Regions from separate parts of the Anaerobacillus sp. QJM3NY_32 genome, predicted to be linked through region 3. Evidence: riboswitches for the same ligand, from Rfam matches in the RefSeq annotation. Region 3 holds a riboswitch; each other region holds the start of a gene.

Region 1 (3,905 bases), 1.9 Mb from region 3:
AGGAACCTTTAATTCTGCCGCTATTTTTTCAAGAAATTGAATAGAAGGATTAGCCTGTTGATTTCGTTCAATCGAACTTAAATAAGACTTGGCAACCCCTGCCCGTTTAGCGAGTTCAGTTAAAGACAGTCCCATACGATTCCGATAAAGTTTAATTTTTTCCCCTATCATCCCTTTACCTCGACTTTATCATTATTTATTGTGTTAATTTTATCAAGAACAATTTGTTCTGTAAACAGAACAAATGTCGTGTTTTTATATTAATTTTCTAAAAGTCTCTTTGAACAAAATATTTAAAATTTAAGAACGAGAGAGTATTTGGTAGGATATAGAAGATTATAAGCTGATAACAGTCTTATATAAAGAATTTTCAGTCTTTTTAATCTTCCAAAATAAGACTATATTAGATGTACATTCTAAATAAAGAACAAAACGTTCTTTATTAATGTCGTTTATTGCTGAATTATATAAGGGGGATGGGGAATGAAAACGTATACTGACGAAAAATTGGATCAGGAATGGGTGACCCTTATTTCAATTGCAAGAAGAATGGGATTATCTAAGGAGGAAGTGAAGGATTTTCTAATCAATTCCTCAAAAAAATAAGGAGGAATGATGGTGATCAAATTAGGGGAAGGGACTTTTGTCTCTTATATTTTAGGGAAGAGGATTAAAATCATTGCGGTTGATAAACAGATCGCCAAACTCTACATCAATGACGAATATAAAGGGAAGTGCGATTTATCTTTTATTCTAGAGAAAATCCACGGACTTGAAAATAAAGAACAAGACATCAAAGGAATAATCCGAGATGAACAGAAAATGTACGATGAACTTAGGGAGATTATACAAAACCAAAATATATCGTCTCATTATGAATAAAGGGAAAACGTAGGAGCAGTTTTTTGTTATTTATTTAGCATGGATTAACGCTCTTGATGGATTTATCACATATTGTGGAGTTCAAAATGGATGGATCGGAGAAGTGAATCCATTAATGCGAATGCTATTTCAAATGGATCCACTTGTTATCCTAATGTATAAATAGGTTTGTCTCTTTTTTTGATCGCCTTACTTTTAAAATTTCATCACTTTAAATCCGGTTTAATACGGATTTTATTAATCGTGGCTTCAACATTATATTCTTTCATATTGTGTATCCACGGCTATTAGGTATATATCCTGTTAACTAAATAGATAAGAGCCTACTGGAAGATGTCGGCTCTTAAAAAAACAATTTATTGATCAGATCCCTGTTTGGCACGCCACTTATTAAACTCCAGAAACTCCCTGAACTGGTCCTTACTTATACCAGACTCCATTGCTTCTTTAACGATCTTTTTCCATTCCGAGTCTAACTCACTCTGATGAATAGGATCATCTCCCTGAAGTAGTACCTCTACCGAAACATCAAGAACATTAGATATTTTATCTAGGAATTGGATAGAGGGATTTGATTGTATATTTCGTTCAATTGAACTCAGATATGACTTGGCCACATTCGCACGTTCCGCTAATTCTGAAAGAGATAACCCTTTGCGTAAACGATACTTCTTTACTTCTTCACCTATCACGTGTATCCCTCCGATGCTTCGACAAAATTCTTTGATTGTATGTAATTATACCAGTATGTTATTGTTCCGTAAATAGAACGAAAGCGACGTCCGTTCCGCCGCTTTCGTTCAGGTTACATTCCCTCATTTTTGAGAAACGCTTTGATTTCAGAAATTTTGATGCCCAATTCCTTCGCTTCTTTCATTAATTTAATCCATTCCTCGTCCAGATTTTCTTCCGTATGTACGCCCATGTAACTCCTCCTTAAACTCTTTCCAGGTAGTTCAGCCATCATAGAAGCCTTCTATCAACAAGCTTCCTTAGATCTGTTTACTTTGCGCCCACTTTTTTTCAAAAATGGTTGCCCTTTTCTGGAGGATACTTTGTACGATCCATCATATATTTATGAAAATCCTACTATTATAATAGGCCATTAAACCTACGAAATGTGTTGTAATTTGTAAAAAATATCAAAAATATATGACTTTTTTTGTAAATAAATAGCTTTTTTTAAATTTGGTGTTAGGAAAATACATACATCCACTTGAGATGGTCAAAATAGGACTATTACAACGATGGAGGTTTTTCTATGAAAAAGTGGATGTTGTTACTGATGACGATGTTTCTTTCCCTGAGTATTGCGGCTTGTTCGAATGCAAATGAAGAAGAAGGACCGGTAGAAGATCCCGAAATGCAAGAAGATACACCAGAAGATGAAGAGAATGTTAACGAAGACGATGGAACGATTGATCAGGAAGACGATGATACAATGAATAAGGATGGTTCAGAAGAAGGCGATAAAGATGAAGATGGTAACATGGATGAAGGGGACATGGACGACACTGAAAAGCAACCGAATGATGAAACTGAAAACCAGCAATAGGGACCTTAACGGGTCTCTTTTTTTAATTCTCTTATAATGATGTTTCAAATTATATATAATGGTATTATATATAATTTGAAACATCATTTATAAACATTTTTTACTCGTTACAATGTAAAAGCTTTTAATACTATTTGAAAAGGGTTGGGAAAAATGGAAGAACGAAAACCAAGTAAACAATCGTTAGTCTCCTTAAAGGATAAAGTTAAAAAAAATTTAAGAGATGATATTATTTTAAACAATCTAAAGCCTGGAGATCGAATAGTGGAAACAGAAGTAGCAAAGAAGTTTGGAATAAGCCAGGTTCCTGTTCGAGAGGCCTTAAGAGGATTAGAAGAAGAAGGGCTTATTCGCACGGTTAAGTATAAAGGAGCTTTCGTTACTGAAATTGATAAGGTGGAAATGTACCATATATTTTCAATGAGAGCAGAAATTGAAACGAATGCATTAGAAATTATTTTACCTAATTTGAGAAAAAAAGATATAGGAGAACTTTATGACATTGTGGATCGAATGAAGTTCGGTAAGCCGGAATATTTATTGCAATCTGATTTAGATATGGAGTTTCACCGAACCATTATTCAATGGTCCAAAATAGAAGTCTACACTAGAATATGGAATATGCTAACTGGACATATCAGGAGGTATATTACAGCGCTCAATCCTAAAGTTCAAATCCGTCCTGATGAAGTATATAAATATCATTTAGATCTGGTGAAATTAATGGAAAAAGGTGATGTAGAAGAAGTTCAGGAAGCTTTCAGAGAACATATTATGAAAATGGTTAAATAAGAAGTCAGAAGAAATCATATAAAAAATCACTAATATAATAGTGGGATTATATATATAAATTATGTTTTTATATATAATCCCTAGACATGCCATTAATTATTATATATAATCACTATATATTATATATAATGATTAATGGCTTTTATTATTGCATAAGTAAAGGGTATAACAATGATTAAATTTTCTACACTTTGTAAGCGCTAACAGGTTTGCGCAATAAGGGTTAATCTACATAGTGAAAGGTTTTTGAAATTTGGTAGCTACAGTAATTGACCATTGCTGTTTTATACAATTCTATTTACCTGGAGGGAAAAAGATGGGGAGAAAGTTTAAGGGTATTTCAATTTTCTTGTTAACAGTCGTTCTTACGATCAGTCTAACGGGGTGCGGTGCGAGTGAAAGCAGCACATCAGCTGGGGATGGAGAAACTATTAGGCTTAAGTTAGGACACAATCAACCTACTAGCTCCCAATTTCATGCTGGTGCTGAGAAATTTGCAGAATTAGTTGCAGAAAAGACAGATAGTCAAGTGGAGATAGAAGTATACCATGATAGTCAGCTAGGAGATGAGGGTGAGCTGGCAGAGGGCACTAAGATGGGGACAGTGGATATTTCTCTAGTTGCTTCAGGTAGCGTTACAAAATATTATCCGCGATATTCTATATTCGATCTTCCC
Region 2 (3,905 bases), 1.7 Mb from region 3:
GATCTGCCTCATCCATCAATTGTGATAAGTGGTTAGCTCTTTCTTCATATTGCAACTGCTCTTGTTTTGCGAACTCATACAGCTCAGCCTCGCCTGCTTCATTTGCTAAAACAGCTTGTCCAGCGCGTTTCTCAGCATTTCTTCGCGCTTTATCTAATTCTCTTCTGAATTCTAAAAGTAGCGTTGACTGCCGCTCGACAAGTTTTCTCGCCTTTTCCACTTCTCTTTCACACTGTCTTAAATAGTGATTTAAAAGGGAAATTGGATTTTTCTCCTCCTTCTGGTCAAGTATGCTATGAAAATCAGCTTCAATTGAGTTTTTGATGCGATTAAGTAAATTTGGCATGTCCATTCTCTCCTTTGTTTGATTAACTTTTCTTCAGTTCATCCCATTGCTTTTCAAAATTTGTGAATGGGTCATTGTCTTTCTTATCGTAACTTGCTCCATCCCACTTTTTATAAACGACATAAAGAATGTAGATAGCTACGAGACCAAGAATAGCTGGCATATTCGCCACGGCAGTACTTAAACCGATGAATCCTAAGATCCCCCAGATGACTTTACCAGTTGTTGAATCTGCCTGAATAAACTTCTTAAATGCAATGTAGAGGATGCCAAGGCTAATCATCATACCTACTAATGAACCAAGATTCGACAACAATACAATCGCAGCGATGATCCCAAGTAAAAGCAAACCTGCTTTCTTCATCATAATCGCCTCCTTTCATACTTTGATTCTACCTGCTTACCAAAGCCTCCATAATGAGCTAAAGCTATATATTTATATAGGACCAGCGACTTAGACAGATTAAGCTATATGACAACCCTCGTCAGATCATGTTCTATCATAACCGCGATAATCATGGTAAAGTGAAAGCAGACATCACGGAAAGGAGTTCGGGAATGGTTATTACGATAACAGTCATCGTCGTTGTCATTATGACGATTTTCATTGCCGCTGCTTTTGGAATGGCTGTATCAAAAGGATACAGTGTCAAACATACTGTCGATCCGTTGCCTGAGGAGCAGCATAACGAAACGACAGAGAAAGAGGTTACTGATGAACGGACAGAACAGAAGTAATATAGAACCAGGGAAAACTGTAGATATCGTCTTGAAACAAGATCAGCGTTCAGGGAAAACGACAAGAGGTGTTGTAAAAGATATCCTGACTAAATCCCCCACCCATCCGCATGGTATCAAAGTACGTCTAGAAGATGGACAGGTTGGTCGCGTCAAATCGATTTTATCGTAAGCTGAATTCATAAAAATAACCCCCGGCTGATTTTCAGTCCGGGGGTTCATCTTTATTATTGTTTTAACGCCATCCAACTATCAAGGTAATGTATGGAAAAACCTTGTACTGAAGAGGAATGCTCATATGCAGTCTTTACTTTGAGAAGTTCCTTTATCATGACTGCTTCTCCCTCTTCAAAGAATGAAATGTAGGAAGCTTCTGACGTTTGCCCTGTCTCTACACCAACGGAGATTTTCTTGCCATATTTTTCAGCTAAAGCTATCTCATTGCTAATAAGAGCAACAATTCCATTTGCACCATCAGCACGATCACGGTAAGCCATTAATGTAGTCACATCCGCCGTTTGAATAATCCACTCAGCTAAATTGCCCGATCCATACCGATTGTTGTAAGATTGTTCGTCAAACCAAAAAGGAGTGTCGACACCAAACGATAATCCAAGACTCATCGCACGAGTTTTTCCATCTGATAAACGGTCTTGATAGAAAGCAATCGTTTTTTGATAACTATTCGTCCAGCCAGAATGAAGATAAGGTTCTATATCAAGATGAACACCACTAAACTTTTGATTCTCTGTCGCATTAGCTTGATAGGAATCCAACCAGTTAAATAAGTTCGCCTGATATGTAGCACCATTTCTTGTAGCCCAATTTGGTGCCCCATCTAGAGCATGTACACGAATACCTTTGGATGTCGCATTTCCAATAAATGATTCATAAGAAGATGCCATTACTGAACGATTTATTTGCAAGTAAGCATCGGTTACTTGTTTCTCCTCCATAAACTGAAGGAACTCATTTGATTTCGTTTCAATGTCCCTTGTGTTCCAAATCCATGTAGCAAGAGAAGTGTCCATTTCTATCGCCTCAGCTTTCCCCTCAGGCAAAACCATTATCTGCACAAAAAAGCCCAGTATAAAAAAGAGAATTCCAACAGCAACCGATACATTCTTCACATGTACGCTCTCCTTTTTTTCAACCCAGAGCTCAAAAAGGAGCCTGGCGGTTTGGCAACCATTCGCATTCATGCGGGCAGGCCCATAACTTTGCGTCCCTGCTTTTCAACAGGTTTGCCTTTTTCAGTTTTATATTCCAACTACTTTTATTATCGGCAATAAATAATAAAGAGTTTAGCTTTTTTTGTAGATTGTGTGAAGTAAATGCTCAATGGTGCTAATACTTGAATGTACTAACAATCGCTCATTTCATGGTATGAAATAACAAAGGTAACCTTTAAACAAACGTTTGATTAAACTGGTAGCAATTGTGAAGGAGTATCAATATAAAAGAGTTTTAATTCATGCAATGCTCTTGTACATCCTACATATAGTAATTTCGCATCTGTTGCATGTGGACTATAATTATCTTCGTTAGCATTTGCCAATATAACTCCATCGAATTCTAATCCTTTAGTAAGATAGATTGGCACAATTGATAGTCCCCCTTCATAAGATCGATCATCCGCAGTAATGAGATGCAACTTCTCATCATACCTACTAAGATTGTCATACAAATCATGACATTCCTCTTCGCTCCTACCAACAATCGCTACTGTATTCATACCTCTCTCTTTCATTTCTTTAGCTGATTTTAACAAGCTACTAACATGCCTCTTCTTATCTATTTTGCTTATTTCGACTTTCTTTCCACTTCGAAAAACAGGCACAGCCGGTTGAACCGGTATATCCGCATGAGCTATCACTTCATTCGCAAATTCAATAATTTCTAAAGTCGATCGATAACTTTGTTCAAGTTCCATATAAAGGTCTTTACCGTTGAAAAGCACTCTAAATTCTTCCCAGCTATGAATGCCCTTATATGAATGAATGCCCTGTGCCAAATCCCCTAATATTGTAAAAGATTGACTTCGATTCACTTCTTTCAGAAGCGCCAGTTGAAAAGGTGAAAAGTCCTGAGCTTCGTCAATTACAATATGCTGAAACCTATGTTCTTTATCAATACCGTTCAATTGAAATTGAATGTAAAGGAGAGGGGCAAGGTCATCCGGCGATAATTTCTTCTTTTTTATTCGCTTTGCCGTTTCCAGCACAAGTTCTTCACTTATAACATCTGCTCTTTCTGACTGTGTTATGTAGCTAGGAACATTCGATTGAAAAAGTGATTGATAGAACGAAAGAGCAGTTTGCTTCGGCCATGTTTTAAAATAATTCTTCAGCTGATCGTTTGCTAGTTTGCGATATTCTTTCTTTAAATGGGCTCCCTCTACCGATTTGATCTCACCTTTTATCCAAATTTTAAAACGATTCATCATCATTTCGCGTTTACGGCCAACAGGATATGCAGAAAGGTCTTTTAACCATTGTTCGATCTTCGTTTCTGAAAGCTCTCTTCCTTCAAATGGGTGAAAGGAGCCAACCGGACCGACTGAGTTGCTATAACGATGTATAGCTTGATCAATCCATTTTTTAAATGTCAGTGATCCTTTTACTCTTCCTTCTGCAATTGAAAAATCGAATCGACTCTTCCCAAACCACTTTCTGAGGTCGTGTCCAGATGAATCAATCGTCATCTTTTCTTCAATCGTTTTTATTGTCCAATCTGTGAAGGTTGATTGTTGAATTCCCCCTACACCTAGCTCCGGAAGGACTCCTGAAATATAATCAAGAAACATCCTATTCGGTGCAAA
Region 3 (3,905 bases):
TGACGACGGTAACGTTTACCAATTGAGCCAGCCTCATCATAATCAACCATAAAGTATTTCGAAAGTTCCGCATGAACAGCACGCGCTTCTTCAGAAAGCTTCTTAGATAGAGGGAATACAGCAGCTTTAAACGGAGCGATCGCTGGATGGAAGTGCATCACACTTCTAGTTGTGCCATCTTCAAGCTCCTGTTCCTCATATGCTTCAATCAAGAAAGCAAGAGTGACGCGGTCAGCACCAAGTGAAGGCTCAATGCAATAAGGCACATACTTCTCCCCTGTTTGTTGATCGTGATAAGTGAAATCTTCATTGGAATGTTCCATATGCTGCTTTAAGTCGTAATCTGTTCGTGAAGCAACACCCCAAAGTTCGCCCCAGCCAAATGGGAACTTGTACTCGATATCAGTTGTTGCATTACTATAATGCGACAGCTCATCTTCTGCATGCTCACGCAGTCGGATGCTATCTTCTTTTACACCAAGATTTAGAAGCCAGTTTTTGCAGTACTCTTTCCAATACTCATGCCACTCTAATTCGTTACCTGGCTTACAGAAGAATTCAAGCTCCATTTGTTCAAATTCACGAGTACGGAATGTAAAGTTACCTGGTGTAATTTCATTTCGGAAGCTTTTTCCAACTTGCGCAATACCAAAAGGCACTTTCTTACGCATAGAGCGTTGAACATTTTTAAAGTTTACAAAGATTCCCTGCGCCGTTTCTGGGCGAAGGTAAATTTCACTCGTGCTCGATTTAGTTACACCTTGATGGGTTTTAAACATAAGATCAAATTGACGAATTTCTGTGAAATCTTCACTGCCACACTCAGGGCAAGTAATATGATTTTCTTTCATCAAACGCTCCATTTCTTCAAATGAAAGGCCGTCTGCAATCATGTCCTCTTCATCAGTAGAAAGAGCGTCCTCAATTAATTTATCTGCACGATGACGTGTTTTACAGCTTTTGCAATCAATTAAAGGATCATTGAAATTACCTAAATGACCTGAAGCTTCCCACGTTTTTGGATTCATTAGAATGGCGGCATCTAGACCACTGTTATAAGGTGATTCTTGAACAAACTTCTTCCACCATGCATCTTTAATATTTTTCTTAAGTTCTACACCAAGTGGTCCATAATCCCACGTATTTGCTAGTCCACCGTAAATATCAGAACCAGGGAAAATAAATCCTCTGTGCTTTGATACTGAAACGATCTGATCCATTGAAATTGTCATGTCATTCTCTCCTTTTTTCTCAATCAATATAAAAAGCTCCCAATCCATGGACAAAAAATGTCCAGGGACGAGAGCTTATGCACCCGCGGTTCCACCCTAGTTGATGCAAATAAGGCATCCACTTTGAGAAACGTAACTCCAGACTGCCGTTTCATCAGACCTCGTTCGGGCTTCCACCGTCCCCGAATCGCTAAAGTCAAGGTTATTCTGACTACTATTTATCCTTCATAGTTAGTATGGTTTATGTATGCAATTGATATGACATATGATACAAAAAATATTGCCCTAAAGTCAAGGATTATTCATTTCACACCGTATTTGCTTTCATCAAAGCTTATCACAAAAAAACGACCTTAAAGGTCGTCATTCATTTATGTATATTCATAGATGTCGGTTTTTGTCTTGTCTTAAGAATGCCTGTACCTCTTCTTTCTTCAATCCAAGTTCCCTGGCAGCCCTCATGAGAATAACCCATTCTTGATCAAGTACCTTCTTAGGCTTAGGTTTCGCCATGGTCATTCTTTTCTCCTCCTTCTTGGGTTTTCCAGGAGGACCAGCCGTCATCGTTGGAGAACCAACATTAGACCTGTGTCTTTGCGTCCCACCCTTTAGGATGGTTTGCCCTTGTCTGGAGAATTCAGAAATGACACATTCCGACCTTAAACTTACAAAACACACAGCTTTTTAGTGAATAAATGCGATTATCGAGAAGTTTGACGTTATATGCTACTAATATACCAGTTATCTGATGAAAATTCAAAATATTTTTAAATTTTCATTTCTATTTCTAACATCCTAGGATTTCACTCATATCCTAACTGTATTCCCTGAATATATTTTTCACAAAGGAAGAGTGATATGCAGAGAAATCATATTAGTACCGCCTGGAGCGGCAAACATGTTGTACTACTTCGTTGTGAACCCACCTCTAGTACCGTAAAAACCATGTATAAAAGTCTTCATGCCCCAACAGAACCATTACATCCCCATTGTAGTGAGACACTTTCTACTTACCTTAGCATTGGATATACAGTTGCATTTGTTCATTCATTAATCGACGGCTCCATTGAATATGTTCTAACAAAATAAAAGAAGGTTGCCTTCGCAACCTTCTCTTTTGTTTAGAATTGACTTAAATATTCTTTCACCTGATCTGGATTTTTGGTATTCGCACTATGCAAGTGACCAATCTTTTTGCCGTCTTTATAGACAAGAAGGCTCGGGATACCCATAACATCATTTTCCTCTGTAATTTCAGGGAATTGTTCAATATCGATTTGAGCCCATTGTTTTTCATGATGAGCATTCATTATATCATCAATAAAAAAGTCAAGGCGCTTGCAATCCGGGCACCAGTTAGCTTCATATTTTAGAATGGATACGTCATTATTGTTAATGAATGACTGATAAGAATCAGCTGTTTCAATCTTCTTCATGATTATCTCTCCTTCACCTATATCTTCATTAACAATTATATCGAAATAATCATTGAATGTCTGTAAGAAAGCTTACGTTATTTCACACTAAGATAGTGCAAACTGAAAAGCTGTTCTTGATCAGTCCATGTTTTCATTGATGTGAAACCTGAATTCTCTGCTAACAGTTTAAATTCCTCTAGACTATATTTATAGGAATTCTCCGTATGAATCGTTTCATGGTTCTCAAAATGGATATGTTGATCACCAACGGTCACCATTTGCTCTAGCATACTGACAAGATGCATCTCAACCCTTCCCAGATTAGCATTATAATAGGCGTAATGCTCAAACTGATCTAGGGAGAAATTCGCCCCTAACGAAAGATTCAAATGACGAAGCATGTTTAAATTAAACTTTGCAGTTACTCCCTTGCTATCATTATAAGCACGATGCAGAAGAGATGGTGATTTCTTTAGATCAACTCCAATTAATAATCCATCATTACTTGATAGTGTACTCGAAATTCTTGATAAAAACCTTTCTGCTTCTTGCTTCTCAAAATTACCGATTGTAGAACCGGGAAAAAAGACCGTCTTTTTTTTAGAAGGATCAAGCAGATGTTCCGGCAGATGAAAGGCATTTGTATAATCCGCAACAATACCAGTAATTTTAATGTTAGGATAATCAAATGCCAATTGTGCTGCAGACTCTTTCAAAAATGTTTTCGATATATCAATAGGACTATATTCTTGAATCAATCCAGATTCAAGAAGAAGTCTGATTTTGCGACTTGCCCCACTTCCAAATTCAATAACCCTAGATTCTTCGCCAATGTAAGCAAGAATATCATCAAGAGACTCTTCCATTATTCCAAGTTCCGTTCGAGTCGGATAATATTCTTCTAGCTGTGTGATTTCTTCAAATAGCTCAGATCCATATTGATCATAAAGAAATTTAGGCTCAAGCTTCTTATTAGGAGCTGTCAATCCCTTTAAAACTTCTTGAAGTCGATCAGATTGTTCTGGTAAAAGATCAACTAGCTGAATACTTGGCGAAGTTTTTATCATAGCTCATCATCTGCAAGACGAATGCCGGTAAATTGCCAGCGTTTATCTGGACCAAAGAAATTTCGATAGGTCGGGCGAATATGAGTTACGGAGGTAACACATGATCCGCCTCTTAGAATCATCTGACTGCTCATGAATTTTGCATTATACTCACCCAACGCCCCGTCAAGCGGTTTATTACCTGGGTA
Region 4 (3,905 bases), 1.0 Mb from region 3:
GGATTTTTTGGGTATTCCGTTCATGTCATAGCTGCTTATGTGGATGCATTAGGCGTTCGTAAATCCTGGTGGGACTACCCTTATATTGCGATTCCGCAATTACCTGCAAGCATTAGTATCGATGGGGCTCTTGTCCCTGTATACTTTATTTTGCTTTATCAGTGGTGCTTATCACATAAGAAAAACTATTGGTTATATGGCACGCTTTCTGCTGTAGGATTCACATTTATTTTCAAACCGATTTTAATTTGGCTCGACCTCTTTAAGTTATACACGAATTGGTTTGTTTTATTAGGGGCTTACTTATTCGTTATATATGTAGCAAAAGTGATTACCGATATTTTCATCACAATGTCTAAACAAAGCAGGGAGACTTAAGGACAAAAATAACTGAACTTTGCACTTAAGTCTCCTTATATAAAGATAAAATATTGAATTTTGATACGTACTGCTTCAATCTTTCCACTTTCTGTTCACTATCCGCTAAGGCTACATAACCATCCGGACGGATCAGGTACAGCGCATTTTCCTGCAATCCTTTTTTCGTCATTGCTTTTTCAAAGCTAAACTCATATAGAGCATATCCAGATACCCTGGCAAAATCCTTAACGGCTTCATTTGCCTGACCATATACGTGAAGCTGCCAATCCATTGACTTAAGCGCTCCATAATTATGGCATGAATTTGTTTGAATCCATGGCAGGCGATCTCCACCATGAACTTCCCCCGCTGTACCATCACTAAGATGACTTTCGCGATAATGAATGTTGATTTGAGAAAGCCTTCTAAAGGCTGCTTTTCGAGCAATTGAAAAGGAACGAAGCGCAAATGGAGCCACGTTCGGTATAACGATTTTGCGCAGTAATCTGCTCGTCATGTGATCGCCTATAATAGAAGTAAATGCTCGATCTGTTGTATCGATTAGCGTTCTCGCAAAGCCAATGCGCTCCTTTTCAAACGTATCAAGAATAGCTTCATCCGCTTTCTGAAGCAGCACTGCGGCTAGCTTCCACGCTAAGTTCACCGCGTCCCCGATACCGGTGTTCATGCCCTGTCCGCCAGCCGGGCTATGAATGTGCCCAGCATCTCCGGCAATAAAGGCACGTCCTTTTCTAAAATGACTGCTAACGCGATGATGAACTTTGTACGTTTGGAACCAGTTCACATGCTGAATCGTTATGCCTGTTCTCTGCTCGATCAGCGACTGGAAATCCTTGAACGCAACTGAGCTTTGATCGGTTAAATGGCGAGGAACTATTCCAATAATCCGCTCCATTCCCGTGCTTCTAACTGGCATGAACAGGTAAAAGGTGTCAGAATCTAAATACACATTTAAACTACTTTCAGATAACTGGCCAGTGTTCGCTTTAACATCCGCCACAAAAAAACGTTCCTCATACGTTCCACCTGGAAAATCAAAAGCAAGTTCTCTTCGAACGGTACTGTGTGCCCCATCACACCCGCATATATATGAAAACTCACTCCGCTCTTCCTTATTATCTTTTTTAATAACAGCTTGAACATGGTCCCCTTCATCCATAAATGAAACCAACTCTGTCTTCCATTCTACCTCAACGCCTTCGTCGGCTAATTTGTTAATTAGCAGCTGCTCGTGATCATCTTGCGGATAGCTTAGGGCAAATGGGAAAGGACTTAATCCTTTTCCAAGATCGTGAAAATTGATGTTGGCTTTTGCTTTCATTCCTTCTCGAAATTGGATAGACTTCACTTTAATCCCCCGGTGGATGACTTCTTCTGCGAAGCCCATTTGGTTATAAAATTCTAGGGTTCTAGCGTGTACAATTAGCGCACGCGATGCTTCTCCGGGTCCCTCATTTTTCTCGATGATCCGAAATGAAACTCCATATTTCGCTAGGTGGAGTGCTAATACAAGACCCGTAGGACCTGAGCCAACAATTAGTACGTCAGAATTCATTTCCCAACCTCCTTTCATTGGCATTCCAAATAAAAAAACTGAAAAATCAAAGAAAACAGTTAACAAATTCACCTTTTTATGGTATTTATTATATAAGTATATCCTTATGTCAAGATACCTCAGTAAGAGAACCACAAAAAAAGAGAATGCGATGAACTATCATTCTAGCCTGGGCACTTGAGTGATAGGGAGCAAGTAGTGCAACCGGCTCCTTAAAAAGGAGAATGAACATGGAAAAGTGTACATTGTACGGGCACGCTAATTTATTTTCATCACACACACTGCGAATGATGGAACTCCTAAGACGTCACGACCCTCATAGCTTTCTCCATTCAGTACAAACTACGAGCTACTTTATTGATTTCTGTTTGCATTACAATTTCCGATCACTGTTGAAACGGCGCTTTCTTGAGTCTGTTTTGCTACATGACATCGGTAAACTACTTGTCCCAACAGAAATTCTTCAAAAAAAGAGCCCACTAACCCTTTATGAGAAAGAGTATGTCGAGCGGCATCCAGAGTTTGGAATAGAGCTACTTAATGATTTTCCAGAGATTGATATTGAGCCGTCTCTTATACTAAATCATCATGAGAATAGCGATGGTACTGGCTATCCTTATCAATTACAATATGAACAAATTCCTCGATCTGTTTCGATTCTTCGAGTCATCGATAGCTTCATTGCGATGACGTCTGATCGAGCTTATCGTCCAAAACGTTCTGACCAATCAGCCATTCATGAAATTAACGTTCATCGGAATAACTTCTATGAGCCATCCACTACCTCCTTGTTTATCTCTTATTTGGAAAAACGGCTAAAAGGGAAAAAGGTTCTGCTTCATTATTTTGATTATGCCAAACGTCAAAATTAAGCAGCGCTATTCAATAACCGTTTAAACAAAACCAAATACAACAGGGAGGGCGAATAGATTGCGACTCTTATCAACTAAGGATTTACTAATTGCATTTTGTGATGCGTATACTCTTCAATTAGATGAAGCTTTTATTGAAATGTTAACGAGCGAAATCATCCGAAGAGGCATCAATCCTCCCCAAACACGTACGGAGTGTTACGAACAAATCGCCAATTTCACTTGATGAGACAGCCTCTCATGACGCTACATTAAAAAAATGCTTATCTGGTCACAACTGGCCAATAAGCTTTTTTTGATAAATTTAATTGATTTCATCTCCCTTCACAAATAAATTCACTGTTAATACGCTTACATATGTTTGCATTTTTTAGGAAGTGGTAGATTTAAAGTGAGATAAAAAAGTTAAGTATTATTGAAAGGAATGATCTTTGTTGAAGGAATCAATCCCAGAACTAACATTGAATGATGGTCTTACACTACCCGCTATCGGTTTCGGTACTTACTTGCTAAATGGAAATGAAGGGGCAACCGCTATTAATAGTGCGATTGACGTTGGCTATCGCCTCATCGATACAGCTTACAATTACGAAAACGAAGGAACCGTAGGCGAAGCCATTCGTCGAAGTACAGTTCCTAGAAATGAACTGCGCGTCACTTCTAAATTACCAGGTCGCTATCAAGAATATAAGAAAGCTGTTACAGCCATTCAAGAGTCGTTATATAGAGCCAACCTGGATTATTATGATTTGTACCTCATTCACTGGCCGAACCCTAAACAAGGTCTTTATCCAGAAGCTTGGCAAGCATTAATTGACGCTAAGAAATGGGGACTCATTCGCTCGATTGGCGTATGTAATTTCCTTCCGGAGCATCTAGAACAATTGGAAAAGGAAACCGGCGTAAAGCCAAGCATCAATCAAATCGAACTACACCCCTTCTTCAACCAGGAAGATCAGAGAAGATTTCATCAACAAAACAACATCAAAACACAATCCTGGAGTCCGCTAGCTCGAGTGACTGACATTTTAGAAAATGAAACGATCAGTCAAATTGCAAATCAACATAACAAATCAGTCTCTCAGGTGATTTTACGC

Evidence for each region. A riboswitch is a leader RNA that binds a small molecule or an ion and turns the genes downstream of it on or off. The one in region 3 is predicted to bind cyclic di-GMP.
Region 1: it holds a riboswitch for cyclic di-GMP, as region 3 does, so the genes downstream of both, AC0VYH_RS20650 (anti-repressor SinI family protein) here and AC0VYH_RS11285 (anti-repressor SinI family protein) in region 3, are expected to answer to the same signal.
Region 2: it holds a riboswitch for cyclic di-GMP, as region 3 does, so the genes downstream of both, AC0VYH_RS02155 (amidase) here and AC0VYH_RS11285 (anti-repressor SinI family protein) in region 3, are expected to answer to the same signal.
Region 4: it holds a riboswitch for cyclic di-GMP, as region 3 does, so the genes downstream of both, AC0VYH_RS05905 (HD-GYP domain-containing protein) here and AC0VYH_RS11285 (anti-repressor SinI family protein) in region 3, are expected to answer to the same signal.

The regions. Positions count from the first base shown of each region.
Region 1 covers NZ_CM149684.1:4,040,329-4,044,233, reverse strand. The annotation lists gene AC0VYH_RS20675 (helix-turn-helix domain-containing protein) at 1-171, opposite strand, end outside; gene AC0VYH_RS20670 (anti-repressor SinI family protein) at 484-606, shown strand; gene AC0VYH_RS20665 (hypothetical protein) at 619-882, shown strand; gene AC0VYH_RS20660 (DUF5658 family protein) at 911-1,048, shown strand; gene AC0VYH_RS20655 (helix-turn-helix domain-containing protein) at 1,239-1,574, opposite strand; gene AC0VYH_RS20650 (anti-repressor SinI family protein) at 1,688-1,807, opposite strand; cyclic di-GMP riboswitch class I at 1,830-1,930, opposite strand; gene AC0VYH_RS20645 (hypothetical protein) at 2,144-2,437, shown strand; gene AC0VYH_RS20640 (GntR family transcriptional regulator) at 2,591-3,229, shown strand; gene AC0VYH_RS20635 (TRAP transporter substrate-binding protein) at 3,546-3,905, shown strand, end outside.
Region 2 covers NZ_CM149684.1:404,090-407,994, reverse strand. The annotation lists gene AC0VYH_RS02175 (PspA/IM30 family protein) at 1-346, opposite strand, end outside; gene AC0VYH_RS02170 (lmo0954 family membrane protein) at 369-713, opposite strand; gene ytzI (YtzI protein) at 905-1,084, shown strand; gene AC0VYH_RS02160 (YwbE family protein) at 1,062-1,256, shown strand; gene AC0VYH_RS02155 (amidase) at 1,312-2,214, opposite strand; cyclic di-GMP riboswitch class I at 2,257-2,343, opposite strand; gene AC0VYH_RS02150 (HelD family protein) at 2,508-3,905, opposite strand, start outside.
Region 3 covers NZ_CM149684.1:2,111,265-2,115,169, reverse strand. The annotation lists gene AC0VYH_RS11290 (glycine--tRNA ligase) at 1-1,232, opposite strand, end outside; gene AC0VYH_RS11285 (anti-repressor SinI family protein) at 1,614-1,751, opposite strand; cyclic di-GMP riboswitch class I at 1,777-1,865, opposite strand; gene AC0VYH_RS11280 (hypothetical protein) at 2,091-2,321, shown strand; gene AC0VYH_RS11275 (thioredoxin family protein) at 2,354-2,668, opposite strand; gene egtD (L-histidine N(alpha)-methyltransferase) at 2,746-3,717, opposite strand; gene egtB (ergothioneine biosynthesis protein EgtB) at 3,714-3,905, opposite strand, start outside.
Region 4 covers NZ_CM149684.1:1,090,493-1,094,397, reverse strand. The annotation lists gene AC0VYH_RS05915 (CBO0543 family protein) at 1-378, shown strand, start outside; gene AC0VYH_RS05910 (FAD-dependent monooxygenase) at 404-1,936, opposite strand; cyclic di-GMP riboswitch class II at 2,072-2,155, shown strand; gene AC0VYH_RS05905 (HD-GYP domain-containing protein) at 2,167-2,808, shown strand; gene sda (sporulation histidine kinase inhibitor Sda) at 2,867-3,034, shown strand; gene AC0VYH_RS05895 (aldo/keto reductase) at 3,243-3,905, shown strand, end outside.